Regions from separate parts of the Streptosporangium sp. 'caverna' genome, predicted to be linked through region 2. Evidence: riboswitches for the same ligand, from Rfam matches in the RefSeq annotation. Region 2 holds a riboswitch; each other region holds the start of a gene.
What was found. A riboswitch is a leader RNA that binds a small molecule or an ion and turns the genes downstream of it on or off. The one in region 2 is predicted to bind cyclic di-AMP.

Region 1 (7,361 bases), 5.0 Mb from region 2:
CGAGCAGTTCGGCGGAGCTGAACCGGAAGAAGTCCAGTGCCTGGGCGGGGTTGGGGACGGCCGGGGTCCTGCGCGGCGGCAGGACCTCCTCGAACGAGGCGTATTCCTGCGACCAGAACCGCGTGCCCCAGGCCTCGTTCAACCGGGGCAGGTCGTAGCGGTCGCGGAGCCAGGCGCGGAACGCCGCGGCGGAGACGTCGCAGTAGCAGCGTGCCACGTGGCAGCCGTACTCGTTGCCGACGTGCCACATGCGCAGCGCGGGGTGGTCGCGATACCGCTCGGCCAGGGCCCGTGCCAGCCGTACGGCGGCGGCCCGGTAGCTCGGCGAGGAGGGGCAGTAGGCCTGGCGGCTTCCCGGCCACAGGACGTGCCCGCCCGCGTCCACCGGGAGCGAGTCGGGGTGGGCGGCGGAGAACCACGGCGGAGGGCTCGCGGTGGCCGTCGCCAGATCGACGCCGATCCCGTTCGCGTCCAGCAGGTCGAGCACCCGGTCCAGCCACCCGAACTCGTGGCAGCCCTCCCGCGGCTCCAGCGATGCCCAGGAGAAGACGCCGACCGTCACCAGGTTGACTCCGGCCTCACGCATGCGCACCACGTCGTCGTGCCACACCTGCTCCGGCCACTGCTCGGGGTTGTAGTCACCGCCGAAGTACATAAGACCTCCCGTTTGCAGCCCGGATCACCTTAGAACACGGCGCGGGGCACGGCCTAGAAGGTCGGCGCACCTTCGAGCAACTGAGCGAACCGGGAGGCGACGAGGTCCCAGCCCCACTCGCGCGTGACCCACTCCCGTCCGCGCTCCCCCATCGCGCGCGCCCCGGCCGGGTCCTTCAGCAGGCCGACCAGCGCCGCCGCGACCTCGTGCGGGGAGGTGCCGTCGACCACCAGCCCCGTCTTCCCGTGCAGCACCGCGTCCGGGGCTCCGCCCGACGAGCCCGCCACCACGGGCAGCCCGCTGGCGGAGGCCTCCAGGTAGACGATGCCGAGCCCCTCCACGTCGATGCCGCCCAGGCGGGTACGGCACGGCATGGCGAACACGTCGGCCGCGGCGAGGTAGCCGGACAGCGACGCCCCCGGCACCGGTCCGGTGAACCTGACCGAGTCGCCCAGCGTCCGGGCCAACCGTTCCAGGGTCTTCCTGTACGGCCCGCCGCCGACGAGGAGCAGCACCCCGTCGGGCACGGCGCGCAGCACGTGGGGCCAGGCGCGCAGGAGGGTGTCCTGGCCCTTGCGCGGCACCAGCCGGGACAGGCAGACCACGACCGGCCGGTCCCCCAGGCCGAGCGCCGCGCGCACTGCCTCGCCGCCGGCGTCCGGCCGGAACACGGCGGTGTCGACGCCGGGCGCGAGCCGTACCAGCTTGTGGGGCGGGATCACCTTCGCCAGCCTTCGCCGGGTGTACTCCCCCAGATAGGTCACCACGTCGGCGTGGTCGCCGATCCTCGCGAGCAGCGGGCGGGCGATCGGGACCCCCGCCCAGGCCGCCTCGTGGCCGTGGGTGACCATGACGACACGGCGGGCCCCGGCCGCGCGCATCCTGGGCGCGAGCAGGCCGAGTGGCGCCGCCGCCCCGAACACCACGGTGTCGCACTTGAACTCGGCGATCAGAGCGGCGGCCCGGCGGGCGACCGCGGGCGTGGGCAGCATCAGCGAGGTGGGGTGGCGGACGACCGGGTAGGGCTGCCGGCTGTCGAAGCTCTCGCCGCCGGGCCATTCGGGGGCGTAGACGACCACCGAGTCCGGCGGGCGGCAGGCGGCGAGGCCGTACACGAACGACTGGATCCCGCCGGCCCGGGGCGGGAAGTCGTTGGTGACGATGAGGGTGCGGCTCACGGCGCTCACGGCGCTCACGGCGCGGGGAGGCCGTGCAGCAGGGCCCAGGAGCGCGCCATGGCGATGCGCTGCGGGGTCGTGGGGTGGGAGGCGTAGAGGAGGTATTCGAAGGCGTCGGGCGACAGATCCGAGATGTTGGAGATCGCCAGCCGTTTCTGCATGGATATGAACGTCGCCGGGTCCTTGGTCAGGTTCAGCGCGTGGACGTCGGCGCGGGCCTCGATGTGCCTGCTGATCAGGTTCTGGGCGGGACCGGACAGGACCGTGGCCAGGCTCAGCAGCCCCATGATCAGTCCCACCGCCCTCGGATCGGCGAGCGAGGGGATCCCGGCACGCCGCCGTACGGCTCCCGCCGAGGTCACCAGGTAGAGCAGGCACGCCCCGCACGCCGCGGCCAGGCCGCCGATGAGCGTGCCGGAGAGCACGTCGCCCGCCTTGGCGTGGCCCAGCTCGTGCGCGACCACCAGCTCGACCTGGTCGGCGGGCGCCCGGAGCAGCGTGTCGTAGACCACGATCCTGCGGGTCGCGCCGAATCCGGAGACGTAGGCGTTGAGCGCCGTGGTCCGCCGGGAGGCGTCGGCGACGAGCACGTCCTCGACCGGCACGCCGTCCCTGGCAGCCATGGTGAGCAGGTCGTCGCGGAGCTGCCCGGCGGCCATCGGCCGGAAGTCGTTGAAGATCGGTTCGATCACCACCGGGTAGGCGAACGAGGCGAGCAGGGTCAGCACGAACGCGCCGATCGCCGCGGGGATCCACCAGCGCCGGAAGCGCCGTGCCAGCGCGACCACCGCGAGCACCATGATCGCGGTCAGCCCGGTGCTGACGCCGAGGTTCTTGATCCGGTCGGCCGTCCAGGTCGCCCAGGTCTGGGTGGACAGCCCGAAGGCGCGCAGGTGGGTCTCCGACCACATCCCCAGCGGCCAGCGCAGGATCGCCACCGCCACCGACAGCCCCAGGACGCCGAGCAGCACCCGCAGCCACCACGGTCCTCTCAGGCGGCCGAGCAGCCGTGCGCCCAGCGGGGTGCCCACCAGCACTCCCGCGACGACCAGGGTCAGGCCGAGCGACAGGTAGGAGGGCACGCTGACCAGTGCGTCGAAGGTCTCCGCGCGGGCGATCTGCTCCGGGAGGAAGTCGCGGGCCGGGTCGGGGACGACGGTCGGCGCCCCCGCGGCCAGCTCTCGCCAGGGTGTGGTGAACGCCACGATCGCCAGCGTGACCGCCCCGAGGGCGGCCAGCGCCCACCCCGCCGTCCGGAGTCCCGCGGGCGTGTCCGTCTTACTCAGCGTCATCCGAGTTCCCTCCGGAGGTAGTCGCGCCAGGCCCCGACGAGCGACGCCTCGGACAGGCCCAGGGTGCTCCCGACATCGCTACCGTAGAGCCTCACCAGCGCCTTCTCGCCATAGCGCTCGGCGATGAGACGGCAGGCGAGCCACGCCTCCTCGTAGGCCTGCGCCAGCCGCGGCGCTCCGGGGGCGAAGTCGCCGGGCCCGGGGAGACGGGCGGGCAGGATGCCGTCGCGCACCTCCAGCGCCAGCTCGGCGGCGACCGTGCGGACCGCGATCCCGGCGTCGCGGTAGCCCACGTAGTCGGCGAAGCCCTCCGACATCCACATCGGCACCCGGCCGCCCCGGGTCGCGCCGGTGGCCACGTGGGTGAGCTCGTGCGTGATCACCACGTCACGGCCGACCTCGCTGAGCCTCGCGTAGCCCGACGGCAGGACGATCACCCGATCCGAGGTCGCCAGGGCTGCCAGGCCGCCGGTGCCGCCGGCTCCCGCGAGCGCCGCGGCCTCGGCGTCCGTGGCGGGAAACAGGATCACCGCCCGGACCGGACCCCAGACCTCCTCGACGCCGCGGCGGGCGCGGTCGGCCCTGGAGGCCAGATCACGGAGACTTCCGTACGGGACGCCGTGGCCGATCACGAGGGAGCGCTCACCTCGCACGACGGTGGCCGCGCCGGGCCAGAGACCGCGCGTGTCCTGCGGAATCGGCCCACCTCCGGCGAGCGGAGCGGCGCTGATCAGCGCCAGCATCCCGGTGAGCACGGCGCGGCGCCCCTTCGGGACGGACATATGGATTGATGCTACTCGACGGGCATGGAGCGGCCCCGTCCATCCGCGCGGATGGACGGGGCCGTATCCCTGTATCCCTGGGCCTCTGATCCCTGGGCTAGCCGCCGGGACGGACCGCTCCGGTGAAGGAGGACTTGTAGTACCCCTCCAGCTTCACGATCCGGACCGTCTTGCCGCTGCTCGGCGAGTGGACCATCCTGCCCTTGCCGACGTACATGCCGACGTGGCCCTTCCCGCTGAAGAACATCAGGTCACCGGGGTGCAGGTTGCGCCACGAGACCTTCTTCCTGACAGCCCTGTACTGGCTGTACGTGATGCGGGGGAGCTTGACGCCTGCTTTCCGCCATGAGTACTGGACGAGCCCTGAGCAGTCGAACGCGCCGGGACCGGTGGCTCCCCACCGGTACGGGGCGCCGATCTGCTTCCTGGCCGTGGAGACGGCCTTCTTGGCCTTCACCTTCTGCTGTGCGACCTTGCTCAACCTGGCCTTCGCCGTGCTTCCGACCTGAGTCGAGGTCTTCGCCGTGCTCTTGACCTGAAGGGTGGTCGCGCTGTTCGCCGTCGCCTGTGCCGCCATGGGCCCCAACGTGACCGCTCCGGCTGAGGCGGTCATTGTGAGGGCGAACCCGCCGATGGAAAGGCGGAAAAGGCGCGACAAACGGGGGTTATGCAGGGTGGTAGACAGGATTTCTCCTTGGGACTTCCACTGATGCCTACCGGGTTAGCTGACGGATTCGGGCTGGGAAGATGCCCTACGGCGAAATGCGCCGATTCACCCCTGGCCACGCTTTTAAGGGCCCATTGGGTCCCCGGTTCCATGCCTCCTGGCTGCATGGATTCGGCAGGCCACCGCAGTGGGGTCGAACCCCGATGGGGAGAAGCGGTGGCCGGTTGGATTTCTATGAGAGACACCGGCCCTGGGGGCCGACATTCATCGCGACGGCATGGCTTGAACGTCGCGACGCCAGAAACTACCCCGGTCTTCAACGTTCGGCAAAGCAATCGTCATGTTCGAAGATCGAAGAGAGCTCTTCACCCTTCCAGACTCCCTGCATAAGGGCTATTTATGCTATTGAGATATGACTCTGGTCACATTCCATGAATCACCACGGCAAATGCTCTATTTCTGTCAGATACGTCACATCTGACTTGATCTTCAATATGATCTCCGTCACCGCGCACGATCTTTGTCGCCGCCTATGGTCATTCACTTCCGTGCAGGATCATTCACCGTCGCTCTCGCCGCGATCCTCACCGCTCCGACCGTGGACGGCGGATCACCGGAGGACTCCGCAAGCGATGGCCCAGACTCGGGACGAGCATGCGGAAACCGGCCGATAACGGCAGACGGAAACAGCCCCTCGCTTGGTGCGTTTCCGGCCGCCGACCCCGCATGCCAAGACCAAGCGGGCGCTTGGCGGCGGTTGTTATAACATGTACTGTTACATCCAGCGGAGATGGGGCGATGATGAGCGCGAACAGCAGGTTGACGATCGCCGCGCACATACTGGCGTGGATGGAGCTCGACCGGCGTGGCGGCCGCGAGGTCGTGACCTCGGAGCAGATCGCCGGCAGCGTGAACACCAATCCGGTGGTCATCAGGCGCTGCCTCGGAGATCTCCGCAAGGCCGGCTTCGTGGAGGCGCGGCGCGGCGCGGGAGCCGGATGGAGCCTGGTTCGCGATCCCGAGTCGATCAGCCTGTTCGACGTTCACCAGGCCGTCGAGCAGGGCCCCCTGTTCGGCATGCACCGCACTCCGCCGAACGAGGGCTGCCCGGTGGGCTACGGAATCCAGCCCGCGCTGCGGCGTGTGTACGGCGGACTCGAAGAAGCCGTGCGGCAACAGCTCGCCCAGACCTCGGTCGCCGACGTCCTCCGGGACGTGCTGGCCCAGCAGCGATGACAGACGCGCCCGGCCGGAGCCGAGGGTGTCGCGTCCCTTACCGGCAGGCCCTCACTCCCCGAGGTCGGAGTGGGACCTCGATGCCGTGAAGACCAGCGCGGGCGGAACGTTGAGCCAGACCGGGCCCATGGTGCCGACGGTGGCGAAGGTGCGGTTCAGGAGCCCGCGGAACTGCCTGAACCGCCTGGAGGGCATCGCGGACAGGGTGATGACGGTGCTGAACCTCCCGCCCAGAGCGAGCGCGGCCGACACCCCGTCCAGAATATGTTTCTGCCGCTGCTCGTCGAACAGGGTCCAGGGAAGCGAGGAGATGATCGCGTCGACCCGTGTCACCCCGGCCCGCCCCAGTAACTTCTCCAGGTCACCCGCGTCGTCAGCGATCACTTCCAACCAGGGGCGGCTGCGCCGCAGATGGCGGACCATGTCGTCGTTGAGTTCGACGGCGAGCTGCCGCCCGCCCGGCGGAAGCCGTTCGCGAATCGCGTCACTGATCACACCACCGCCCGCGCCGAGCTCGACGACCACGGCTCCATGAGTGACCGGGACGACCGACGCGGCCAGGCGGGCCACGGCCTTTGAGCTGGGCGCGATCGCCCCCAGTTCGAAGGGATTACGAATGATCGCGCCAAGGAAGGTGCGGGTGTCCCCGTTGGCAGGACGAGTTTCGGACGACATTCGCAGCTCATTCCCCCAGGTGAGAGCGTTATGCCAGGTTGACATGCTTAGGTAGGCCGATGTCCTCTGCCGCAGCGCGGTCACCTGGGCGCCCCTCCCCTCCAAGACAGGAAAAACGGTTTCAGAATCGCGCCCTCACCGGGCTGCGCTCCTCATCCGGCGCGCGGAAGTATTCGCGCTGCGAGAAGCCGTTCACACTCGCCACGATGTTGGCCGGGGTCATCTGGATCGCGTTGTTGTAGATGAGAGCGGCGTCGTTGTAGCACTGCCGGAAGTAGGCGATCCGGCTCTCGGTGGCGGCCAGTTCCTCCTGCAGCTTGGCGAAGTTCCGGCCGGCCTTCAGGTCCGGGTAGGCCTCGGCCACCGCGAGCAGGCTCCGCAGCGCCCCGGACAGCAGGTTCTCGGCGGTCACCTGCTCGGCGGGAGTCCGCGCGCCGACGGCCTGGGAACGCGCGGCGGCCACCGCCTCCAGAGCCTGCCGCTCGTGGACGGCGTGGCCCTCCATGGTCTCCACCAGGATGGAGACGAGGTCGTGACGGCGCCTGAGCTGCGCGTCCGCCTGCGCCCAGGCGCTGTCCACCGCGCCACACCTGCTGACCAGGCCGTTGTATGTAGAGACGACGAGCAGGACAAGAAGCAGAAAGAGGAACAGGGCGAGAAAAACGAGAACGGCAGTGGTAATCAAGGGAGGCCTCCCGGTCGAGTGGCAGCCGTGCGCCCGGCAGACATGGCCCGCCGCACCGTGGACATCTGACCCCGAACCCCTTGCATTCCGCCTACACGAGCCGTCGCCCCCTCACCGGCCCCTCCGGCTCGAGGTCCGCACTTCCGACGCGCCGCCGCCGCCGGCGGCCCACGCGTACGGTCAGGGCCTCG
Region 2 (7,361 bases):
GGCGATCAGCCCGCCGACCACCGGCCACGCGCCCAGGTCTCCCTGCCGCAACCGGTCCAGCTTGTACGGCATGCCGAGAACGGTCATGCGTCCTCCTCCGGACTCGGGGCGGAAAGGTTGTCCGCGCCGGCTCGTGCGCCGCACCGGCTCATGCGGCGGCTCCGGTGATAGCGGCCACGATGGCCTCCTGGGAGGTGTCGGCCGTGACGAACTCGCCCGCGTTGCGCCCGAGGCGCAGAACCACCACGCGGTCGCTGACGGCTCGCACGTCGGCGAGGTTGTGGGAGATGACGAGCACCGCCAGGTTCCGGTCGCGCAGGCGCCTGATCAGGTCCAGGACCTGGGCGGTCTGTTCCACGCCGAGGGCGGCGGTGGGCTCGTCGAGGATGACCACGCGGGGATCGCCGACGAGCGCCCGCGCGATGGCCACGGACTGGCGCTGGCCGCCAGACAGGGAGGCGACCGGCACCCGGATGTCGCGGATCCGCACGTCGAGCTGGTCCAGGAGGTCGCGGGTGGCGCGTTCCATCTTGATGTGGTTGAGGATCGACCAGCGGCGGCGTTCGGAGCCGAGGAAGAGGTTGGCGACCACGTCGAGGTTCTCGCAGAGGGCCAGATCCTGGTAGACGGTCGAGATGCCCAGGGACTGGGCGTCGTGAGGGGTGGTGATCCTGGCCGGACGGCCGTCCAGGGTGATGGTCCCCTCGTCCGGGATGACGACCCCGGAGACCGTTTTGACCAGTGTGGACTTGCCTGCCCCGTTGTCGCCCATCAGGGCGACGACCTCTCCCTCACGCAGGTCCAGGTTCGCGCCGTCTAGCGCCTGGACGGCGCCGTACCGCTTGGTGATGCCGGTAGCCGAGATCATCTACTCGATGCCCGCCTTCGCACACGCGTCCTTGACCTCCGCGGTGCAGATGTCGGCGGCCTTGTAGAAGCCGTCCTTCACGATCGTGTCCTTGATCTTGTCCGCCGTGACGGCGACCGGGTCGAGGAGGAAGGCGGGAACGTCGGCGGTGCCGTTGTTCACCGTGGTGGGGGCGGCGGGCTTCTGGCCCTTGGCCAGCGCGACGGCCAGCTCGGCTGACTTCTCCGCTTCCGTCCTGATGTTCAGGTAGATGGTCATGTTCTGCTCGCCGGTGAGGATCCGCTGGACGGCGGCGAGTTCGGCGTCCTGCCCGGTGATCGGCGGGAGGTCCTTGTATCCGGCCCGCTTCATCGCGGCGATCGCGCCGCCCGCCATGCCGTCGTTGGCCGAGAGCACGCCGACGACGTTGTCGCGGCCGAGCGCGGTGATCGCCTGCTCCATCTCCTGCTGGGCCTTGTCCGGGCTCCAGTCGGGGGTGTCGAACTCCCTGCCCACATCGACCTTGCCGTCCAGGACGTTGTGCGCGCCCTTCTTGTAGTCGGCGGAGCTCGGGTCGGTCGTGGCGCCGTGAATCATCACGATCTTGCCCTTGTTCAGGGTGCCCCTGGCGGTGAGCGCGTCGAGCAGGGCCTGGCCCTGCATCTCCCCGACCCGGACGTTGTTGAACGAGACGAAGTAGTCGTAGCCGATGCCGGAGATCAGCCGGTCGTAGGCGATCACCGGGATCTTCTTCTGCTTGGCCTGGTTGACCAGCGGGGCGACGGCTCCGGCGTCCACCGCGTCGAGCACCAGGATGTCCGCGCCCTGGGTCAGCGCGGCCTCCACCTGTTGCTGCTGCTTGGCGGCGTCCTGGTCGGCGTTGTTGTATAGAACATTGCATTCGGCGCAGAGTTGCTTGACCTTGGCCTCGAACAGCGGCCGGTCGAAGGCTTCGTAGCGGGTGGTCTTGGACTCGGGAAGGAAGAGGGCGATGGTGGGTGCCTCCTTGCCGTCCTGGCTGTCCTGTGTTCCGGCGGTGTTCGTGCTGCCGCAGGCGGTCGTGGCGAGTATCGCCAGGAGAGGAACGGCCAGCCATCCTCGGTGCATCGCACATCTTCCCTTCGTGCAGACCTCGAATGCGATTGATTAGTAAGAAAGGTAGTTTACTATCAAAGGCGTTGGCTAGCCCTATTTCCATGATCGTAGGATGAGGAGAGCTGAGTGCGAGGCGAGCTAGGCAATCCACGACTGCTGCGGGTGATGAACGAGCGGCGGCTCCTCGACCAGCTCCTCGACCACGGCCCCGCCTCCCGGGCGGATCTGGCCAAGGCGACCGGCCTCTCCAAACCGACCGTCTCGGCCGCGATGGCCGGCCTGGAGACGGACGGGCTGGTCCACCTGGTCGGAGAGGTCTCCGGCCGCCCCGGCCCCGTGACCTCGCTCTACGACATGAACGCGGGCGCGGTCCACGTCGCGGGCATCGACATCGGCCGCGACTGGATCCGGGTGGCGGTGGCCGATCTCCGGGGCCGCTTCGTGGGCCGCCGCGACGGCCGCAACGACGCGCGCAGCGAGGAGGACCTGGTCGCCAGGGTTCGGGACCTCGCCCGTGCGGCGGTGACGGAGGCCGACCTCGAATGGCCTTCCATCACCTACGCGATGGTCGGCAGCCCCGGTGTCTACGACCCCGAGGCGGGGCGTCTGGACCTCGCCTCGAACCTGCCGGGCTGGGGCAGCCCCGGCCTGCTCGACCGGCTGCGCACCGCGCTGGAGACCGACCTGGCCATCGAGAACGACATCAACCTGGCGGCCCTGGGCGAGCACGCCCACGGTGAGGGCAAGGGGAAGTCCCACTTCGCGCTGGTGTCCGTCGGCACCGGCGTCGGCATGGGCATCGTGATCAACGGAGAGCTCTACTCCGGAGCCCGGGGCGCGGCGGGAGAGGTCTCCTACCTGCCCGCGGCCGAGAATCTGGCCCCCGACCAGGAGGTGCTGGAGCACGGGCTCACCGAGACGGTGGTCGGCGCCTCCGGCGTGGTCCGCGAGGCCCGTGCCGCCGGGCTGTGGCTGGAGACGGCCAAGGAGGTCTTCGGCGCCGCGGCGGCCGGCGACCCTCTGGCGCTGGCCGTCGTCGAGGCCGAGGGCCGCCGGATCGGCGGGCTGATCGTGGCGGTGGCCGCGGTCCTGGATCCGGAGGTGGTCGTGCTCGCCGGCGGCGTCGGCCGCAACCTCGACCTGCTCGGCGACTCCATCACCGCCAGGATCGCCGAACTCGGACCGCTGCGCCCCACCGTGGTGGCGAGCACGCTGGGCGACAGCGGAGTCCTGCTGGGCGCCGTCACCCGTGCGCTGGGCCGCGCCTGGGATGTCATCTTCACCGGCCGCCGCGCCTGACCTCGGCCTCCCCCCGCGGTCGCGAGCCCACGGGGGGAAGCCGGCGGGTGTCGGCTCGCCGTACGCAGACCCGATGACGGGCGCCCGGGAGTCGTGCGCCGGCCCGACGCCGGCGACCGGAACGCCGTGCACCGGCTTGATGACGGATGCCCGGGGTCGCCATGCGCGGACCCGGGCGTCCGAAGCACGTGGGTGCGGTGGTCGGCGCTGCCGGTGGTCGCCGTGCGCGGACCGGGCGTCCGAGACGCCACGCGCCGATCGGGGCGCCTCGGACGATGAGGGCCGGGAGGCTCAGCCGGCGCTCAGCGTGCCGGCCTCGATCGCGGCCTTGACCCCCTTGGGGTCGGGGCGGACGGCGCCGGCGAAGGAGGCGCGACGCCCCGCGTCGAGCTTCTCCACCTTGACCACGTCGCCGGTGTGCGGGGCGTTGACCATGTAGCCCGGCTTGCTGACCATGCCGACGTGGTCGAGGCCGCTGAAGAAGACCAGGTCGCCCGGCTGGAGGTCCTTCCAGGCGATCTTCTTGGAGAACGCGTTGTACTGGTCGTTGGTGACGCGGGGCAGCTTGATCCCGGCGGCCCCGTAGGCGCGGAGCACCAGGCCGGAGCAGTCGAAGCCGCCGTGGCCGGTGCCGCCCCAGACGTAGGGCGTGCCGCGCTTGGACATGGCCCACTTCACGGCCTTCTGCCAGGCGGGCTTGGGAGGCTTGGGGGGCTTGGGAGCCGGGGCGGGGGCTTGTTCGGTCGCGGGCGCCGGTGAGGGCTCGACGGTGCCGGGCGCACCGGAGGTGCCGTGTGCGCCGGAGGTGCCGGGCGTTGCCGGGCTGGGAGCCGCCGGAGCGGGAGCGGCCGAGCCGGGAGCCGCCAGGCCGGGGATCGTCAGGCTGGGAGCCGCCGCGCCGGGAGCCGCCGGCCCGGGAGGCGGGACGGGGGCCTCGCCCCGGGTGACGGGAAAGGAGGACCCGGTGAGAGAGGCGTCGGCCAGGGGGGAGGAGTCGGCCAGAGCGACGGCCGGAGTCGCGAACACGGCGGCGCCGGCCACGAACAGCGACAGGACACGGGGGTAGGTCATGCCGGACAAAATGGTTCCTTCCATAAGGCCGGCCGGGTGAGCTGTCGGACTCGGGCGTGGAGGCCGCCCTACGGCGCGAGGGATGCGCCGATTCGCCCCAAGGAATCGCATGAGACAGCGGGAACGGCTCCGGGGGTGGAGCGAGTGTTCTCGATGTCCCGTGGATCCCGAAAAAGTGGTTCCCCGGCTCCGCGCAGACCGATATAGGGGATGACCTGCGCGAATTAGGCGTCGATACGAATGCTGAGGACCATAACGAAAGTCAACGAAACGGTCAATACCTCGCAAAGATGGACAAAACGATCAGGCGTGTCGTACGCTCGAATCTGTCCGCAGAATGAGATCGTTGTTCGATCACCGAGACGGGACCGGTAGGGTGCGTTCATGGATTCGCGTAACATTCGCCTGGCCGTCATCCCCGGAGACGGGATCGGGACCGAAGTCGTCACCGAGGGCCTGAAGGTCCTGGAAGCGGTCGGCACGAAGGTGGAGACCACCACCTACGATCTCGGCGCCAAGCGGTATCACGAGACCGGTGAGACCCTGCCCGACTCGGTTCTGGATGAGCTGCGCGGATATGACGCGATCCTGCTCGGCGCGGTCGGCGACCCCAGCGTGCCCCCGGGCGTCCTGGAGCGCGATCTACTGCTCAAGCTCCGCTTCCAGCTCGACCACTACGTGAACCTCCGCCCGGTCAAGCTCTTCCCCGGCGTGGAGACCCCGCTGGGCAAGGCCCGTCCCGAGGACATCGACATGATCGTGGTCCGCGAGGGCACCGAGGGGCTGTACGCGGGGACCGGCGGCGTGATGCGCCGTGGCACGCCCCACGAGATCGCCACCCAGGAGTCGCTGAACACCGCCCACGGCGTCGAACGGGTCGTCCGCTACGCCTTCGAGAAGGCGGCCGGCCGCCCCCGCAAGAAGCTGACGCTGGTCCACAAGACCAACGTGCTCACCTACGCCGGTGACCTCTGGGCCCGCATCTTCGACCGGGTCGGTCTGGAATACCCCGATGTCGAGACCGACTACTGCCACGTGGACGCGGCCTCGATGTTCTTCGTCAGCCAGCCGGAGCGGTTCGATGTGATCGTCACCGACAACCTCTTCGGTGACATCCTCACCGACATCGGCGCCGCCATCGCCGGTGGCATCGGCCTGGCGGCCAGCGGCAACGTCAACCCCGACCGCACCGCGCCGAGCATGTTCGAGCCGGTTCACGGCAGTGCCCCCGACATCGCGGGCAAGGGCAAGGCCGACCCGACCGCGACGATCCTGTCTGTCGCCATGCTTCTGGAGCACCTCGGCCTGGCCCAGGAGGCCGCCAGGGTCGAGCAGGCCGTGGCCGACGACCTGGTCGAACGCCTGACCGGCTGGGCCGGCCGGACCACCCACGAGATCGGTGACGACATCACCGCCCGAGTAGCCGGCTGAGGAAGCCGCCTCCCTCACTTCAGACGCGCCTGGCGGCTCATACGAGCCGCCAGGCGCGTCTTCGTTATCCCGGCACTGCCGGTTTTCGATGTCGATGCAGTAGTTTTCCCGGTACCTGTTCCGTCGCAGAATGGAATCAGGCCGCCCGACACCAAGAGAAGGATCCCGTCATGACCACCGCTCAGCAGCTCAGCTTCGACGTGCAGCTCTCCGACCACGCGCGCACCGCGGCCGAGCGCGAGCAGGTACTGGCGAGCCCCGGCTTCGGGCAGATCTTCACCGATCACATGATCTCGATCGACTACACCGAGGGCGAGGGCTGGCACGACGCGCGGCTCATGCCGTACGGCCCGCTGAGCCTGGATCCCGCGACCGCGGTCTTCCACTACGCCCAGGAGTTCTTCGAGGGCATGAAGGCCTACCGCCAGGAGGGCGGCACGATCGCGACCTTCCGCCCGTACGCCAACGCGGCCCGGTTCAACGGGTCGGCGTGGCGGATGGCCATGCCGGAACTCCCGGAGGAGACCTTCGTCGAGTCGCTGGAACTCCTCGTCCAGACCGACCGCGAATGGGTCCCCACGACACCGGGGCACAGCCTCTACCTGCGCCCCTTCATGATCGCCACCCAGGCGGCGCTCGGGGTGAACTACCCGTCCAGGACCTACAAGTACATGGTGATCGCTTCGCCGGCGGCGGCCTACTTCGGCGCCGGCAAGCCCGTCTCGGTCTGGCTCTCCACGGAGTACACCCGCGCCGCCCCCGGCGGGACCGGCGCCGTCAAGTGCGGCGGCAACTACGCGGCGGCCTTCGTGGCCCAGCGCCAGGCGGTCGAGCAGGGCTGCGACCAGGTGGTCTGGCTCGACGCGGGCGAGCACCGCTACGTCGAGGAGATGGGCGGGATGAACCTGTTCTTCGTCTACGGCGACCGCCTGCTGACCCCGGCACTCACCGGCACGCTCCTGCCCGGCATCACCCGCGACTCGATCCTCACCCTCGCCGCCGACCTCGGCCTGACCCCCGAGGAGGGACGCCTGTCGATCGAGGAGTGGCAGGCGGGCAGCGAGTCCGGCGAGCTCACCGAGGTCTTCGCCTGCGGCACCGCGGCGGTCGTGACCCCGGTCGGCTCGGTCAAGGGCGCCGACCGCGCCTGGACGATCGGCGACGGCACCCAGGGGCCGGTCACCTCCAGGATCCGCGAGGAGCTCGTGGGCATCCAGTATGGTTCCCGCCCCGACGCGCACAGCTGGGTCCACAAGATCTGCTAGAGGCCTCGCACACAACGTCGGCCTGATCTCCCGTGACCGGGAACAGCGCCCGGCTCCGAAACGACCCGGTCAAGGCTCGGAAACGCTCCACCGGTTCCTCGCGCAGGGAAAGCCCGGCCTCCCACCGGCCGGGCTTTCCCCGTGAACGGGGCCTATCCCTCGATCAGCTTGGCGGTGTCGATCGTGAGATTCCATGGCGCGGGTAGCTCAAGCGGCTTGCCGAGCGACTCGGTGACCTCGTCGGCGTAACCTTCCGGTCCCGGCCGGCTGAGCAGTCTGAACCGGCTCGCGAAAGTGTCGATCACCAGATAGAGCGGGACTCTCGCGAGCGCGCAGTTTCGAGGCTTGACCAC
Region 3 (7,361 bases), 1.5 Mb from region 2:
TTCACGCCATGGCGACAGCCCCCTGGGCATGGGCGATATCGGTCTCAGCGATGACGATCTCGTTCTGTTGTCAGAGCTCGCCAAGGGCGTCACCGTCGACAGGGTGGGGCGTCGCCTCGACATCAGCGGCCGGACGGTCCGGCGCAGGCTCCGCGGAATCTGCGACCGTATCGGTGTGGCCACGGCGATCGAAGCGGTGGCCTGGGCCGCTCGCCGTCAGTTGATCTAGGCCGCAGCCGATCGTCTCAGCCTGCCGTGTCCCGTCCTGACCGGCTCCGGCAGGCTCCTCGCCCGTTCAGGCTCGTCCGGCCCTCTCCGGGTCCGCTCGGCCTCCGCCCCGGGCTCTTTCGGGGCGTCACTCGTCGCGGGCCCCGAAGGGCCCGCGACGGTCTGCTTCAGTCCGCGATCCGGACGCCGCCCGCGAAGGGCCGGTTGTCGATCGTGGAGATGTGGATGACGTCACCGGTCTGGGGGGCGTGGACCATCATGCCCGCGCCGATGTAGATCCCGACATGGTGCAGGTCGTTGTAGAAGAAGACCAGATCGCCCGGGCGCAGCTCGTCCCTGGAGATGTGAGTGCCCGCGGTCCACTGGTCGCCGGTGTAGTGGGGCAGGCTGATGCCGACCTTCTGATAGGCCCACATGACCAGCCCGGAACAGTCGAAGGAGTTGGGGCCCTCGGCTCCCCACACGTATGGCTTGAGCTGCTGGCTGAGCGCCCAGCGGGCGGCCTCGGCGGCCTTGCCGCTGCCCACGACGGGCACGCTGATCTTCACCCGGCTGCCCTGGCTGCTGGCGGCCCGCTGGCGCACCTCGCTGAACAGGTTGCTCTCGACCCGCTTGACCAGCCGCTCGATCTTGGTCCGCTTACCGGTGATGTCCGTGAGCAGGTCCTTGACCTCGGTGGTCCTGGCCTTGGCGCCGGCCTGTGCCCGCTCGGCGGCCTCGATCGCCCGGCTGACCTGGGCGACCTCCTCGCTCTGCTGCTGCTGGAGGGCGTAGTTGGTGGTGGCCTGGTCGAGGAAGGTGTCGGGGTCGCCCGACTGGGTGAAGGCGAGCTCGGATCCCAGCCCGCCCGTCATGTAGTTGCTCTGCGCGAGGAGGCTGGCCTTGCTGCGCCGCGACTCCAGCTCGGACTCGCTGACGGCGAGGGTCTTCTTGGCGCTCTCGGCGGCGCGCTGCGCCTGCTTCAGCTTGACCCGCTCGCCGTTGTACTGCTCGCTGAGCGTGCCGATCTCGTTGTGCAGCTTCTCGACCTGCTTGGCCAACTCCTGGAGGTTGGGCTTTGGTTCGGCGGTGGCCGCGATCAGAGGAGTGCCGAGGGTCAGGGAGGCGAACGCCATCCCGATGATCATGATACGGCGAGTGAGTCCACGCGGGGCGTTTTCTCGGCTGCGGGCATGACTGCCCGTGTTCTTTCCTCCACGCTTGCGCGTGCGCTTCACCAACAGGCTCCTCTCCTCGGTCGCCTACCGGGTTAGCTGACGGGTTCGGGCCGGAGGCAGCCCTACCTGGTGCGTTGAAGGCACTTCGGATTCACCCCGGGGGGACATGGTCGAGAGTGGGTCCCCGGCTCCCCGCGTTTCGGGGATTCGGCGGGTCAGGCTTTTTTACATCACTGACAACGAGCACGGACATTAGTGCACTTGGAGGTTCCTGCTCAACCAGAACTGCAAACTCGGTAGAGGTTTCACAACTGAAATGTCACGGAAAGATCACACGTCTCGATGATCAACATGGGCATTACGCTGCCTTGATGTCCCCTTGGTGCGCACTTGGCGAAAGTCTTCGCAGGTCCGGGACCGCAAAAAAGACGAGCCCTGACGTATCGCCGTCAATCCATGCTCAGCGTGATAGATGGACTACCTGGAGTCATCTGATGGCCATGGGGCGCGAGTTAAGGGTGGGCCGTAATTGGAGAGCACCGAGGACGTACGCTGATCGGTCATGGAGCAGGTTACGGAGCATTTCCCCGTGGCGGCCGTACAGGGTGCCGAAGCCGGGGAGCGGCGAGCCGGATCCGAGAGCGGGAGCGTGGACGCGGAGCGGGAGTCGCGGGGCCTGCGGGGATCCGAGCTGGAGACGGCCGAGATCGTCGTACGGCGCGCCCGCACACCGGACGTGCGCGCCATCCGGCGACTCGTCGACACCTACGGGGGAGCCGGTCAGCGGCTTCTGAGGAAGGCCACGGTCACCCTCTACGAGGACGTCCAGGAGTTCTGGGTCGCCACCGACGGGACCGGAGCGGTCATCGGCTGCGGGGCGCTTCACGTGCTCTGGGAGGATCTCGCCGAGATCCGCACCGTCGCCGTCGATCCCGCCTGCCGGGGGCTGGGCATCGGCCACAGGATCGTCTCCGTTCTCATTCGCACGGCGGGCGAGCTCGGTCTGCGCCGGGTTTTCTGCCTGACCTTCGAGGTTGACTTCTTCGGCCGGCACGGATTTCAGGAGATCCAGGGCACGCCCGTCGCGCCGGAGGTCTACGCGGAGCTTCTCGCCTCCTACGACGAAGGCGTCGCCGAGTTTCTCGATCTTGAGCACGTCAAGCCGAACACCTTGGGAAACACCCGGATGCTTCTGCATCTGACGCGAGAGCCCGGCTTCCGCGCTCTCGATGCTGACGAAGTGGAGAGATGACTGTTGATACCTGTATCGATACCTTGTGCACCAGCAAGCGTATGAGTCTGACCCATGCCACATGCGCAGTCTTAAGTGAGGTGACGCGGTGAGCACCGGACAGCCGCCGTATCCAGAGGATGATCCCGAGCGCGATCGCACACCGTCGGGGCAGCCGGAATACGGACGGCACAACGAGGATCGAGCCTCCGGCGAATTCGATCCCGACATGACGGTTGTCGGATACAGGTTGGAGGCCTCGCCGCCGGACACCGGACCAGGACAGACCCCACAGGGCTACGGGCAGCCGACCGCCCCGCCGACGTCTCCGCAGACCTACGGCCAGCCCGGCTCCTACGGCCGGCAGCCCGGAACCGGCGCCTACGGCCAGCAGCCCGCGTATGGTCAGCAACCCTCCCAAGAACAGTCACCGTACGGCCAGCAGCCTTCTCAGGAGCAGCCCGGCCATGGCGGGCAGCCCTCCCAGCCCGGCTACGGCCAGCAGCCCGGTTATGGGCAGCCACCCGTTACCGGCGCCTATGGGCAGCCACCCGTTACCGGCGCCTATGGTCAGCCGCCCGCCTACGGCCAGCCCTCCCAGGGACAGCCCGGTTATGGCCAGCCTGGAACCGGTGCCTACGGCCAGCCCTCCCAGGAGCAGCCCGGTTATGGCGGGCAGCCCTCCCAGCCGGACTACGGCCAGCAGCCAGGAACCGGTCCCTACGGCCCGCCTTCTCAGGGCCAGCCCGCCTATGGCGGTCAGCCCGGCTACGGCCAGCAGCCCGGTTACGGTCAGCAGCCTGGCTACGGGCAGCAGCCCGGAACGGGCCCCTACGGTCAGCCGCCCGCCTACGGCCAGCCTTCCCCGGGCCAGCCTGCCTACGGCGGTCAGCCCGGTTACGGCCAGCAACCCGGCTACGGGCAGCAGCCCCCCCAGCCTGGATACGGTCAGCAGCCTTATGGTCAGCAGCCCGGCTACGGGCAGCCCGGAACCGGCCCCTACGGCCAGCAGCCACCCTACGGCCAGCAGGGTTGGCAGCAGGCTCCCGGCTACGGCCGGCCGGGCTACGGGCCCCAGGGTGCGATGCCCCCCGGTGTCCCCGCTCCGCTCGCGGAGTGGTGGGAGCGTCTGGTGGCCCGCATCATCGACGCGCTGCTCTACCTTCTGATCAGCCTCGGGCTCGGTGCCGTCATCGGCGCGATCTTCGTGACGAAGGCCGGCTTCAATATGGAGACGGGTGTTGTCACGGAGCCGGGCGGGGCCCTCCTGGCGGGCCTGCTGTCGTCGTTGATCGTGGGCGCGCTGTTCATCGGCTACGAGTTCCTGATGCTTCGCAGGGGCGGTCAGACCCTGGGCAAACTGGCGATGCGCATCAAGGTCGTTCCCCTGGCGGGAGGTTCCCTGGGGCCCGGGGGGCTCGCCGTCGACGTGGCCGCCAAGCGGGCCGTGGCCATATTCGGCCCGGTGCTGCTGACCTGGATCCCCGGCGTGGGGTGGCTCCTCGGCTTCGCCATCTACGTGTACTGGATCCTGGCCTTCGTCTGGCAGTTCGTGGACAAGCCCTACCAGCAGTCCCTGCTGGACAAGGTCGCCACGACGGTGGTCGTCAAGGCCAGGTAGTTCTGGTAGCTCTGAAAATAACGGGGTCGGCGGTTCAACCGTCGGCCCCGATTTCATGGGTGGATGAGAAAACAGAGTTCGATAACGAGGATCGCCACGTGTGATGGAAGCGCAAACTCATTCGCCGCGGCGAGAGGAGTCTTATGGCGCACGCGCCCCGGACGGCGAAAAATCATCGCAGATCGACCTCGCGGCCGCCTACGGAGTCCTATGCGGTCTCGGTGACTCCGCTCTCGGAAGGGAGCGGCTTCTCGCTTCCCTCCATCGGGGTGGGCGAAGGCCGGGCCCCGACCGTTTCAAACAGGGGACCATAACAGGGAAGTGATTCCCCTACCGGGTAAACCCTCTCTTCTCTAGGCTCGATGGGAGACCGGTTGCCGGAGGGAGTTCAGGTACCACTCGCCCAATGGTGGGATCGACCGGCCGCTCGCATCCTCGGCGATGCCATCTTCGTGGCACTCCACTGGTTTCTCTCTTTCGTCTTCTGCCCCGTGTTCCGGTCGGCGGGCGAAGGTCTTCTTGCGGATCGGAGCTCGGGCCTCGTGGTGTTGCCGGGGTTGTCTACGGGCCTGAGCGCGTTTGGTGGTTATACGGTTTACGACTATGTCCCCCAGTCGAAGACGGCCGTACGCTTGGTAAGAAAGCGATGAAGATCCGTCTTGTTCCGCACGGTGACATCGAACTGTGGTGCGCCACGGTGATGAAGCGAGTGGTTCTCTTCCGAGATGTTCTGGTGACCGTGGGTATTCCTGTGAAGAACCTGGCAACGACGATCCCAGGCTTCGCGGCGAGGTTGTTCGCCCTCTCCGACAAGCCTCCTCAGCAGGGACTTCGTGGCAAGATGGAGGAGTCCGGCGGCCGGGAACCCCGGACGACATTGGTTTTCCGGACATGATGATGATCACTTGATCACCCGCCCGGATTTTCCCTCGCGGCTTTACACGGTGCAACCGGTAAGGCGGCTGGAGAGAAGCATTAAGGTGGAGAGTGGCTGACGCGGTCGCCCCCGAGACACGCGCCGCTTGCCCGTGGCGCTATGGTCATGTGTGGGCGGATCCAACTGATCGGGCGAGCTACCTGTGCAGCCCGGGAGTCGCCGCCAAATTTCCATGGTCCCCAGAATGCCATCCCGGTCCGGATCGAGGACGAATGTACGACGTATTGTCCGCGTTGATACCCCCAGCGGTCGTCGGTGGAGCCTTCGTCTACGGAGCCTTCAAGCTTCTTCGCAGTGAAGGGGCCGGCCGTCGGTCGGCAAAACAGAGCGATCAGGCTGAGTCGCAGAACAGTTGATCCACTCGGAGTCTCGGATGCCGGTAAGAATCGCCGGGCTTCCGGAATTGCCGCTCTCCGATTGCGGGTATATGTTTAGCTAGCGAATGAAACAATACTCCGCGAAAGGATTGCGTAGATGGCCAAGCAGATCCAGGAGATTCTCATCGACGACCTCGATGGGGGCGAGGCCAATGAGACTGTCGCCTTCGCGATTGACGGCGCCAGCTACGAGATTGACCTGAGTGAGGTAAACGCGAAGAAGCTCCGCGACTCTCTGTCGGCTTTCGTGCAGAGCGCCCGCCGTTCCGGCGCCCTGGCCACTCGTCGTCGCCGTGCAGGTGGCGCCCGGGCTCTCACGCGAGAGAAGAGCGCCGACATCAGGGCGTGGGCGAAGTCGCACGGCCTTAATGTCAGCGAGCGCGGTCGAATCGCCTCCAAGATCGTCGAGCAGTACGAAGCGGCTCACTAGATCACTCACTAGATCAAGTGAATCATGCGGTTATGGCGGTCACGGTGGGGTCCGGTGGCGGCCATGACCGCATGATGTGTTTGAGTGGTTGATAAACGTCGTTCGCTTGCGGCGTAGCGGGAACATCCCACCCCCCGTAAGTAGTTGGATGGAGGGTGAACGCCCTGCTCTCGGGGAACGTCTTCTGCATAGAGCGGTCGCCGGGTCGGGGCTACCATGCGGGATGACAGGGCTCGGATATCCCGGACCTGCCTGACCGCTCTGTGAGGAGCGACGAGATGTTCGAGAGGTTCACCGACCGCGCACGACGGGTTGTCGTCCTGGCTCAAGAAGAAGCCCGGATGCTCAACCACAACTACATCGGTACGGAGCACATCCTTCTTGGCTTGATCCATGAAGGTGAAGGCGTTGCCGCCAAGGCTCTGGAGAGCCTCGGCATCAGTCTTGAGGGTGTGCGTCAGCAGGTCGAGGAGATCATCGGCCAAGGTCAGTCTGCGCCGTCGGGGCACATTCCGTTCACCCCGCGTGCCAAGAAAGTCCTTGAGCTGTCGCTCCGCGAGGCCTTGCAGCTGGGTCATAACTACATCGGTACCGAGCACATCCTCCTTGGCCTCATCCGTGAGGGCGAAGGGGTGGCCGCGCAGGTGCTGGTGAAGCTTGGCGCCGACCTCAACCGGGTCCGCCAGCAGGTCATCCAGTTGCTCCATGGTTACCAGGGCAAGGAGCCGGCCGCCGCGGGCGGTCCGACCGAGGCCGCACCGTCGACCTCCCTTGTGCTGGACCAGTTCGGCCGCAACCTGACCCAGGCCGCCCGGGAGGGCAAGCTGGATCCGGTGATCGGCCGAGAGAAGGAGATCGAGCGGGTCATGCAGGTCCTGTCCCGCAGGACCAAGAACAACCCCGTTCTGGTGGGCGAGCCCGGCGTCGGCAAGACCGCCGTGGTCGAAGGGCTGTCCCAGAAGATCGTCAAGGGCGAGGTGCCCGAGACGCTCAAGGACAAGCAGCTCTACACCCTGGACCTGGGCGCCCTGGTGGCCGGGTCGCGTTACCGCGGTGACTTCGAGGAGCGGCTGAAGAAGGTCCTCAAGGAGATCCGCACCCGCGGCGACATCATCCTGTTCATCGACGAGCTGCACACGCTCGTCGGCGCGGGTGCCGCCGAGGGCGCGATCGACGCGGCCAGCATTCTGAAGCCGATGCTGGCCCGTGGTGAGCTGCAGACCATCGGTGCCACCACGCTGGACGAATACCGCAAGCACCTGGAGAAGGACGCCGCGCTGGAGCGGCGCTTCCAGCCCATCCAGGTGGCCGAGCCCAGCCTGAGCCACACCATCGAGATCCTCAAGGGACTGCGCGACCGGTACGAGGCGCACCACCGGG
Region 4 (7,361 bases), 4.4 Mb from region 2:
CGGGGCGGTGCCGACGGTCACCTTGTCGCCCGTGATCAGGGTGACCGTGCGCGCGGCCCCGGCGGTTGCGAGGGGCGCGGTACCGGGCGCGGGCGCTGTGGCGCTATTGGCGGTTGCGGGTATGGCGGTGGAGGCGTTAGCCGGTGGAATCGCCGCGAGCGCCGCCAGAACGGCGCTGAGCGCTATCAATCCGCGTCCGCGAGAGGGTGACAATGACAAGAAGACCCCAAAGGTAGGAGTGCGCGAAGATCAATGGATTGTGCACAACTATTTGGGGTTTTCTCCATGATGATCGTTGGCGCGTTTGCGTCATGTCGCACATCCGACGGTTCCGGACCTCCCGGCGAAACGGCCGGTGCACGATCTCGCCGCCCGGCGGACGGAGACCACCGGTGCACGATCTCGCCGCAGTGCCGTTGGCTTTGTCGAGCGAAAAAACGAGCACCATGCATCCCCGGCCGCATGCCTTGCCTCGGGAGATCGCTCAGGTGACGGGGTGGTGGGTTTCGGGGTCTTTGCGCAGCGTGGTGGTAATGGCCAGGCCCATCTCGCGTGACAGCGGGCCGTCGGTGGGGATGCCGAGCTGGGTGGCCAGGTCGCGGCCGTACAGGTCGACGGTGGCCTCGATGAGCTCGGCCAGCGCGGCGGTGGCGGTGCGGGCGCGGACCCAGGCGGTAACGGCGATGGCCGCGGCGATGGGCAGGGCCGGCCACCACCACAGTGCCGGCAGCAAGTACAGCATCGCCCAGCCGGTCAGCCGTGCGGCGGCGGTGTAGGAGTCGCGGGCCGCGGTCAGCTCGGTGCGGGCGGCCTCGGGAATGACCAGCCACAGGCGTGGCCAGGCACTGCTGAGGTCGAGGTCGTAGGCGGTGTGGATGCGCTGGTCGCCGGCACGCAGCCGGTCACCGATCCAGGTGGGCCGCTGCGGTAGGACCAAGCTGATCGCCTCCCGTGCGGCGATCGCCGCCGCGACGCCGGGTACGGGTCCGGCAGGCACGACAGGCTTGCCGGGGGCGGCGGGCACGGCAGACATGGCAGGTATGGCGGGGGCGGCGGGCACGGCAGACATGGCAGGTATGGCGGGGGCGGCGGGCACGGCAGACATGGCAGGTATGGCGGGGGCGGCGGGCACGGCAGACATGGCAGGTACGGCGGCCGAGGAACCTGTGCGGGCACGGACCGCCGCGGCGATCCTGGCCTGGACCTCGGCGTCCGCGTCCTTCCAGCGTTGCTGCCGGCGCCGGGTCAGCAGGCGGGCGGGCCAGCGGTGGCCTTCGGCGTTCCAGGCACGTTCGGTCAGTCGTCCCAGTCCTCCCGCGGTGAACCCGGCCGCCGCGGCGGCGGCCAGGATGGCGGTGGCGGTGAGCAGGAGCACGCCGGGGCTGCCGGCGGCGGGCTGGACGGCCAGCCGGTTGACGGCATCGCGGAGCGGGCCCGGTTCCAGGGCGCGCGGGTGGCGCAGGGTGAGGGCGATCGCCAGGCAGGTGAGGTAGAACAACCCGGGCAACACCAGCAGGGTCAGCCAGCGCTCGGCGATTTTCTTGCCCAGTTCGCTCAGGAACCCGCTCATGTGGGCACGCGCACCAGGGTGAGCGTCTTCCCGGTCGTGGCGCACACCGGCGGCTGCGGGTATGCGGCGGTGGACTCCACCCGGCTGCAGGGCCTGTGGGCGGGGCAGGCCCAGGCTTGGACGACCGGGTGGCCGGCGCCGGTGCCGGGGAGCGGCTGGTAGATACGCTCGGGCTGGGTGATCGCACCCAGCCCGAACGCGGCCATCGCCTCGTCCAGCGTATCCAGGTGCCCCTGGAGCACGTCGTCGCGGCCACCGGCGTCAACGATGTCCACGATCTGCCGCAGGACCTGGCCCGCACCGGCCTGCTCGGCGTAGTCCCATAGATCGTCCTCGTCCAGGAGGGCGCACAACCGCTCGACCCGTCCGGTGATCTGCGACATCGGCCCGTCCATCCCTCACACCGCACCATCCTGGCTCCGCATTCGACGGCACAGGGGATTGCCGACGCGTACGGATGTGGTCACAGTGAGTGTAGATCGCCGGAACCGGCCCCACCAAGCTGCGGCGATCGTGTACGGCCTTCCGGTCAACCGGCCATGACACGACGTCGTCATCTATACGCGGGTCGTCGGGGAACTCGATGGCCGAGAGCAGCCGCCGGAAGTGTAGAGCACCGCGAGCGTAAGGGAGAGTCCCGTACATGAGCGAGCGAGAGCGTCTGATCGCCGCGATCGGCGCACGACTGAACCGGATGGACGCTGCCGCCTTCCAACTCGTCGGCTACCAGAACGTCATCGGCACTCTGTGCCCATCAACGACGCCACAGCGGTCCGCATCGCCGACGACATCTACACCCGCCTCACCGAGAACGGAACGGCCGCGCCTGCCGTCGGACAGACCGCCCACGCGCTGCACCACGCCATCCGCCGGCTCCGCACCGACTACACCGCCGGCCCCGCCCTGTGGGCCGCACACATCCACGCCGGAATCTAAGATGCGACCATTAAGGCCCCTAGTCGTCGCCTGACCCGCGCTTTCTTTGCCGCCAATCGCTCCGGCTAAAATAAACCGCAAGCGCCAGTAATGTCGACAATCCGCTGAGCACGTAACTACCTGTCAGCAACATCAGCCACATTCCGGCGTGGGATGGATATATGAGAACCGTCGCCAGGGCGATATATCCAGGCAGCAAAAAGATGAACCACAAGAACCCCACGCCCACCTTCTCAAGCCTGACGTCCACTCGCTGAGCGCGCTGTGCCCAGAGCACCAAGAGCGGTATGCACCAGACCCAATGGTGCGGCCAAGAAACGGGTGAAACAAGCAGCCCCACGATGGCGCAGGCGGTGATTCCAGCGATCTCGCCCGCCTTCTTCGCGGTCCATGCGGCGACCAAAAGTCCACCCGTTCCGACCACCGCGCACAGGGCGAACCAGAGAGGCGTGGTGGGCCAGGAGTCGGACATGATCATAAGCACGCCACGAAGCGATTGATTGAAAAAATTTACGCCCTGCTCGGTGACCACCCGTTGCGTGTCGAAAAATGCACCACCCCAGTAATCACGCGAATCGGCCGGCAGCAGAAGGAATCCGAGGACTACTGTGCCGAGAAAACCAAGGCCGGTCATCAGGGCGGCCCGGAAACGACGCGTGATGAGAAGGTAGGGGATGAATATCAGTGGGGTGAGTTTGATGCCGGCGGCAATACCCGTTCCTATGCCGCGCCACTTTTCTTTGCCGTGCGTCAGATCAACAATTATCACCAGTAGCAGAATGATACCTATTTGACCGTTCCACAGCGTTAGCGTTACCGGGTACAAGGGAAGTGTCGCGATGACAACCAACAGCGTGCGAGTTGCTCGGCGACTTCGGCACCTCACTGCGGTACGGCCGATGAGAATCCATATCACCGCCTCAAGGGCGAGTATGGAGATCAGCACCCAGAGGGCGACGGCGATCTCCATTCCAACCAAAGCGAGAGGCATGAACAGTATTGCCGCGAACGGTGAATAGGTGAACTTCAGCCAATTTTCACCTACGACCAAGTCGTAGACAGAGGTACGCCGCAGTACCGCCGCTCCGCCTTCCCGATAAACCTCCAGATCAATCCAGCCCTCCGCATAGATCGCGTTAAAGGCGAAGGCTGTCAGCGCGCCGCTCAACGCGATCAACACTCCGCATGCTATTTGGAAAGAGCCGCCATCTCTCTTGCCCGGACGAATTCGCGGACCGGCTGACACTGAAGGCGGACCGGCTGACACTGAAGAAGGCATGGCAACTCCCGGCTTAGCTGTGGTGCACGCTAGCCACGCCGGCTTGTCCAAAGCTTGTCGTGCCCTGCTTGTGCCGGCCGTTTGCTGGTCAGGGCTCTGGTGTGACCAGGTAGGGCCGCAGAAAATAGTGCACCGCCGGGGACATCGATATGGTGTGTGTCAGGCGCCTCCATGACGATGCTGCTGCTGTTTGCGCTGCGATTCTTGAGTCGGCACGCTGTCGACCGGGCTGGAGCGGCGGGAACCTTCGTGGTGACCGTGCGATTGCTACCGGATGTGCGGGCTTTCAACGCCACCGACCAGCGATCGATCGACAAGTCGACCACGTCAAGCCCCAAAATCAGTACATCGAGATATGGGTGTGGTCGAGGTGGTTGGCGGTGACGCCGCCGCGGTCGGACATGGCGCGCCAGCCGGAGCCGGTGTTGATGCGCTGGCGCCAGATCACGTATTTGACGCCCAGCTGGTCCTTGTTCTGGATGGCCCAGGCGGCGATCTCGTCACCGAGCTTGACGTGGGCCGCCGAGGGCATGGAGCCGCCGGTGCTCATCATGAAGTCGCAGGCGCGGCCGAGCGGGTGTTCGCCGCCGTCGTTCTCGGCCCGGTAACAGCCGACCGTGTAGGGCAGGTCGAAGCGTTTCCTGACGGCTTCGCGCATGATCCGGGTGCGGTCGGTGATGTTGTCGCTGCCGGTGGGGAGCTGGGGAGCCCAGCTTCCGTCGGGGAGGCGGCCGGAACCGGTGGGGACGAGCTGGTCGAGTTTGTGCTTGATGTCGCGGATCAGGCCCTCGGCTCCGTCGCGCTGAGACTGCACCTCCTTGACCTCCTCACCGATGTTCTCGGCGAGCCGGGCAGCCGTCTCCGCGGCCTTTTTCTTGCGCTCCAGACTGTCGGCGAAGCGCTGCAGGGAAGCACCTTGCTCGGCGGTGAGCTGCTCCATCACCGCGGCGCCGCCCAGGTCGGGGGTGGACAGCAACGTGGGCAGGTTTCCCGCGCTGCTCTGGTAGCGAAGCTGAGCGATGGAGCCGGCCTCTTTCTCGATCTCGGCGTAGACCGCCTCGATCTTGCTCAGGTCTTCCTTGGCGACCGCCTCAGCCTGCTGCGCTTTTTTAAGGGACTCGCGTTTGGCCGCGTAGGCCTCGATCAGCATGTCGACTTTTTTGTTGAGCTTGGCCAGGTCGGCCCGGAGCTCGGTCTCGGTTGGTTTGGGGGCCGCGAGACCCGCGTTCGCGGGGCCCAGCGCAATCGCGACCGCGGTGAGAACACCGACCGCGATGGTTGCATGACGACGGAACGTGAGGGACGTGACCGCCACGTACTCTCCTCTCTTCTGCCGACCGGGTTAGCTGACGGGTTCGGGCTAGAGGGAAAGCCCTTCCACCGAAGTGGATTCACCCCGGGTGCGATGGGTCCCCGGTTCCCAGGGCAGGCGCCCGGAATTAGGCATATCGACCGTTACGGCCGAGGCAAAATGGAGCTTAACGGCAAACCGAAGGTCATGTGAACCCAATACGCAACTAAAGAGTGATCAACTCGTGATCATTGTTGGATAGGCGTAGGGCCTTGCCGCGTCTGGGCCGCCGTTCCATACGGCCCCTGCGACTTCCACTGCCACCGGTGAGCCAGGCAGCGCACATCACCTTCCTGGGCCGCTACCGGTTCGACATCACCGCTAACGGCCCCGGCCAGGGCCTGCGCCCCCTTGTGACCCAGGCGCCGCCGGAGACGACGACCGACACGGCTGGACGAAGACGGCTGGTCTCACGGGCGATTCTGTACCGACTCGCACGTCCGTAGCGGCCTTGCCCGGTGTGCGTGTGTCACTCGGCACCTGCTGCGGTGCCCTCGGACCGTACGGTCCGGGCGCGCAGGTGTGCTCGCTCTCCCTGATGGCCCAGGAGACTGAGGATCTCGACGGGGTTCTCGTCGGCGTTGCCGAACCAGTGGGGGGTGCGGGTGTCGAATTCGGCGGCCTCTCCGGGGCCCATGATCAGGTCGTTGTCGCCCAGGACCAGGCGTAGGCGGCCGTCGAGGACGTAGATCCATTCGTATCCCTCGTGGCTGGACTGCTCGGGCTCGGGTGAGCGCATCCTGGGCGAGATGATCAGTTTGTAGGCTTGCAGGCTTCCTGCTCGTCGGGTGAGGGGCAGCATGGTCATGCCGTGGCGGGTGACGGGCTTGAGGTGCAGGCGGGGATCTCCGGTCTGCGGCGCCCCGATGAGTTCGCCGATGTCCACGCGCAGCTCGCGCGCCAGGGGGAGCAGAAGTTCCAGGGTGGGGCGGCGCTGACCGGTTTCCAGGCGGGAGAGCGTGCTCAGGGAGATCCCGGTGGACTGTGCCAGCGAGGTCAGCGACAGGTTGCGCTGAGTGCGCAGCCCTTTCAGTCGGGGTCCGACCGCCGCCATCGTCGATGCGATCTCTTCATCCATGCCCCTACCTTGCCACCGCAGCAAGAATCTTTGCGTGTCGGTTCAGGCGGCCTGACCATGTCACAGGCGCCCCGATGCGGGCGATGACGCAGGACAGGAGAGGTGTGATGACCCGAGGCAACTTGCCCACCGCCCCGGCGGGTGGGCCCGATACCGCGCCGGCGCCGCCGGCGGATGCGATGGTGAGCGTTCGGCGTGGCTCGGTGACGCCGGCCGTGGTGATCCTGGTGCTGACGCAGCTGATGTTCGTCGTGGACACCTCGATCGTGAACGTGGCCCTGCCCGATATCGGCCGCGATCTGGACTTCTCCAGCGCCGGTCTGTCCTGGGTTGTCACCGCCTACGCGCTGACCTTCGGCGGCCTGATTCTGCTCAGCGGCAAGGTCGGCTCCATGATCGGCCCCCGCCGGGCCCTTGTTCTCGGTGTGACGGTCTTTGTGATCGCCTCGATCGCCGGAGGTCTCGCCGGTTCGGCGGGACTGCTGGTGGCCGCGCGTGCCCTTCAGGGAGTGGGGGCTGCGGTGGCCGCGCCCAGTGTGATGGTCCTGCTCATGGGAATCACCGCGCCTGGCCCGCAGCGCTCGCGCGCGATGGCGATGTTCGTTCTCGCCGTCGGCGCCGGCGCAGCGGTCGGTCTGCTCGCGGGTGGAGTGCTGACGCAGACGCTGGGCTGGCAATGGGTGATGTTTGTCAACGCCCCCATCGGCGTCCTGGTCCTGCTCGGGACCTTGCGCAACCTGCCCGAACTGGAACGTCGGCGCACCTCACTGGACATCGGCGGAGCCACTGCCTCGATCCTGGCGATGGTGGCTCTGGTCTTCGCCTTCACCTCTGCCGCCGACCACGGCTGGGCCAGCCCCCTGGTGCTCGCCGCCTTCGCCGTCGCCCTCGCGGCGCTCGCGGCGCTCGTGGCGTGTGAGCGGCGGCATCCGCACCCGGTGATGCCGCTGGCGTTCTTCTCCTCCATGCGCAGCGCGGGCCCGCTGCTGTCCATGCTGGTCGTCCCGGCCGGTCAGGTCGGCTTCCTGTTCTTCACCACACTGCTGACCCAGAAGGTCCTCGGCTTTACCCCGATCCAGACCGGGCTGGCCCTGGTGCCCTTCACCGTCGGGCTGATCGCCACCAACCAGCTCACTCCGCGGCTGCT

Region 1: it holds a riboswitch for cyclic di-AMP, as region 2 does, so the genes downstream of both, DKM19_RS11840 (C40 family peptidase) here and DKM19_RS39000 (C40 family peptidase) in region 2, are expected to answer to the same signal.
Region 3: it holds a riboswitch for cyclic di-AMP, as region 2 does, so the genes downstream of both, DKM19_RS45635 (NlpC/P60 family protein) here and DKM19_RS39000 (C40 family peptidase) in region 2, are expected to answer to the same signal.
Region 4: it holds a riboswitch for cyclic di-AMP, as region 2 does, so the genes downstream of both, DKM19_RS20470 (hypothetical protein) here and DKM19_RS39000 (C40 family peptidase) in region 2, are expected to answer to the same signal.

What each region holds. Positions count from the first base shown of each region.
Region 1 covers NZ_CP029711.1:2,682,155-2,689,515, reverse strand. The annotation lists gene DKM19_RS11860 (beta-galactosidase) at 1-655, opposite strand, end outside; gene DKM19_RS11855 (glycosyltransferase family 4 protein) at 709-1,833, opposite strand; gene DKM19_RS11850 (M48 family metallopeptidase) at 1,848-3,125, opposite strand; gene DKM19_RS11845 (hypothetical protein) at 3,122-3,907, opposite strand; gene DKM19_RS11840 (C40 family peptidase) at 4,005-4,484, opposite strand; cyclic di-AMP (ydaO/yuaA leader) riboswitch at 4,603-4,761, opposite strand; gene DKM19_RS11835 (Rrf2 family transcriptional regulator) at 5,376-5,810, shown strand; gene DKM19_RS11830 (class I SAM-dependent methyltransferase) at 5,862-6,485, opposite strand; gene DKM19_RS11825 (LemA family protein) at 6,607-7,170, opposite strand.
Region 2 covers NZ_CP029711.1:9,063,100-9,070,460, reverse strand. The annotation lists gene DKM19_RS39020 (sugar ABC transporter permease) at 1-87, opposite strand, end outside; gene DKM19_RS39015 (ATP-binding cassette domain-containing protein) at 149-868, opposite strand; gene DKM19_RS39010 (sugar ABC transporter substrate-binding protein) at 869-1,954, opposite strand; gene DKM19_RS39005 (ROK family transcriptional regulator) at 2,069-3,241, shown strand; gene DKM19_RS39000 (C40 family peptidase) at 3,533-4,312, opposite strand; cyclic di-AMP (ydaO/yuaA leader) riboswitch at 4,324-4,538, opposite strand; gene DKM19_RS38995 (3-isopropylmalate dehydrogenase) at 4,697-5,743, shown strand; gene DKM19_RS38990 (branched-chain amino acid aminotransferase) at 5,914-7,008, shown strand; gene DKM19_RS38985 (Uma2 family endonuclease) at 7,161-7,361, opposite strand, start outside.
Region 3 covers NZ_CP029711.1:10,552,890-10,560,250, reverse strand. The annotation lists gene DKM19_RS45640 (helix-turn-helix transcriptional regulator) at 1-229, shown strand, start outside; gene DKM19_RS45635 (NlpC/P60 family protein) at 396-1,343, opposite strand; cyclic di-AMP (ydaO/yuaA leader) riboswitch at 1,451-1,608, opposite strand; gene DKM19_RS45630 (amino-acid N-acetyltransferase) at 2,077-2,637, shown strand; gene DKM19_RS52860 (RDD family protein) at 2,846-4,237, shown strand; gene DKM19_RS45615 (hypothetical protein) at 4,884-5,132, shown strand; gene DKM19_RS45610 (Lsr2 family protein) at 5,649-5,981, shown strand; gene DKM19_RS45605 (ATP-dependent Clp protease ATP-binding subunit) at 6,260-7,361, shown strand, end outside.
Region 4 covers NZ_CP029711.1:4,629,774-4,637,134, forward strand. The annotation lists gene DKM19_RS20445 (S8 family serine peptidase) at 1-189, opposite strand, end outside; gene DKM19_RS20450 (hypothetical protein) at 485-1,570, opposite strand; gene DKM19_RS20455 (hypothetical protein) at 1,567-1,953, opposite strand; gene DKM19_RS20460 (hypothetical protein) at 2,318-2,506, shown strand; gene DKM19_RS20465 (glycosyltransferase 87 family protein) at 2,526-3,686, opposite strand; gene DKM19_RS20470 (hypothetical protein) at 4,126-5,100, opposite strand; cyclic di-AMP (ydaO/yuaA leader) riboswitch at 5,102-5,241, opposite strand; gene DKM19_RS20475 (helix-turn-helix domain-containing protein) at 5,606-6,214, opposite strand; gene DKM19_RS20480 (MFS transporter) at 6,397-7,361, shown strand, end outside.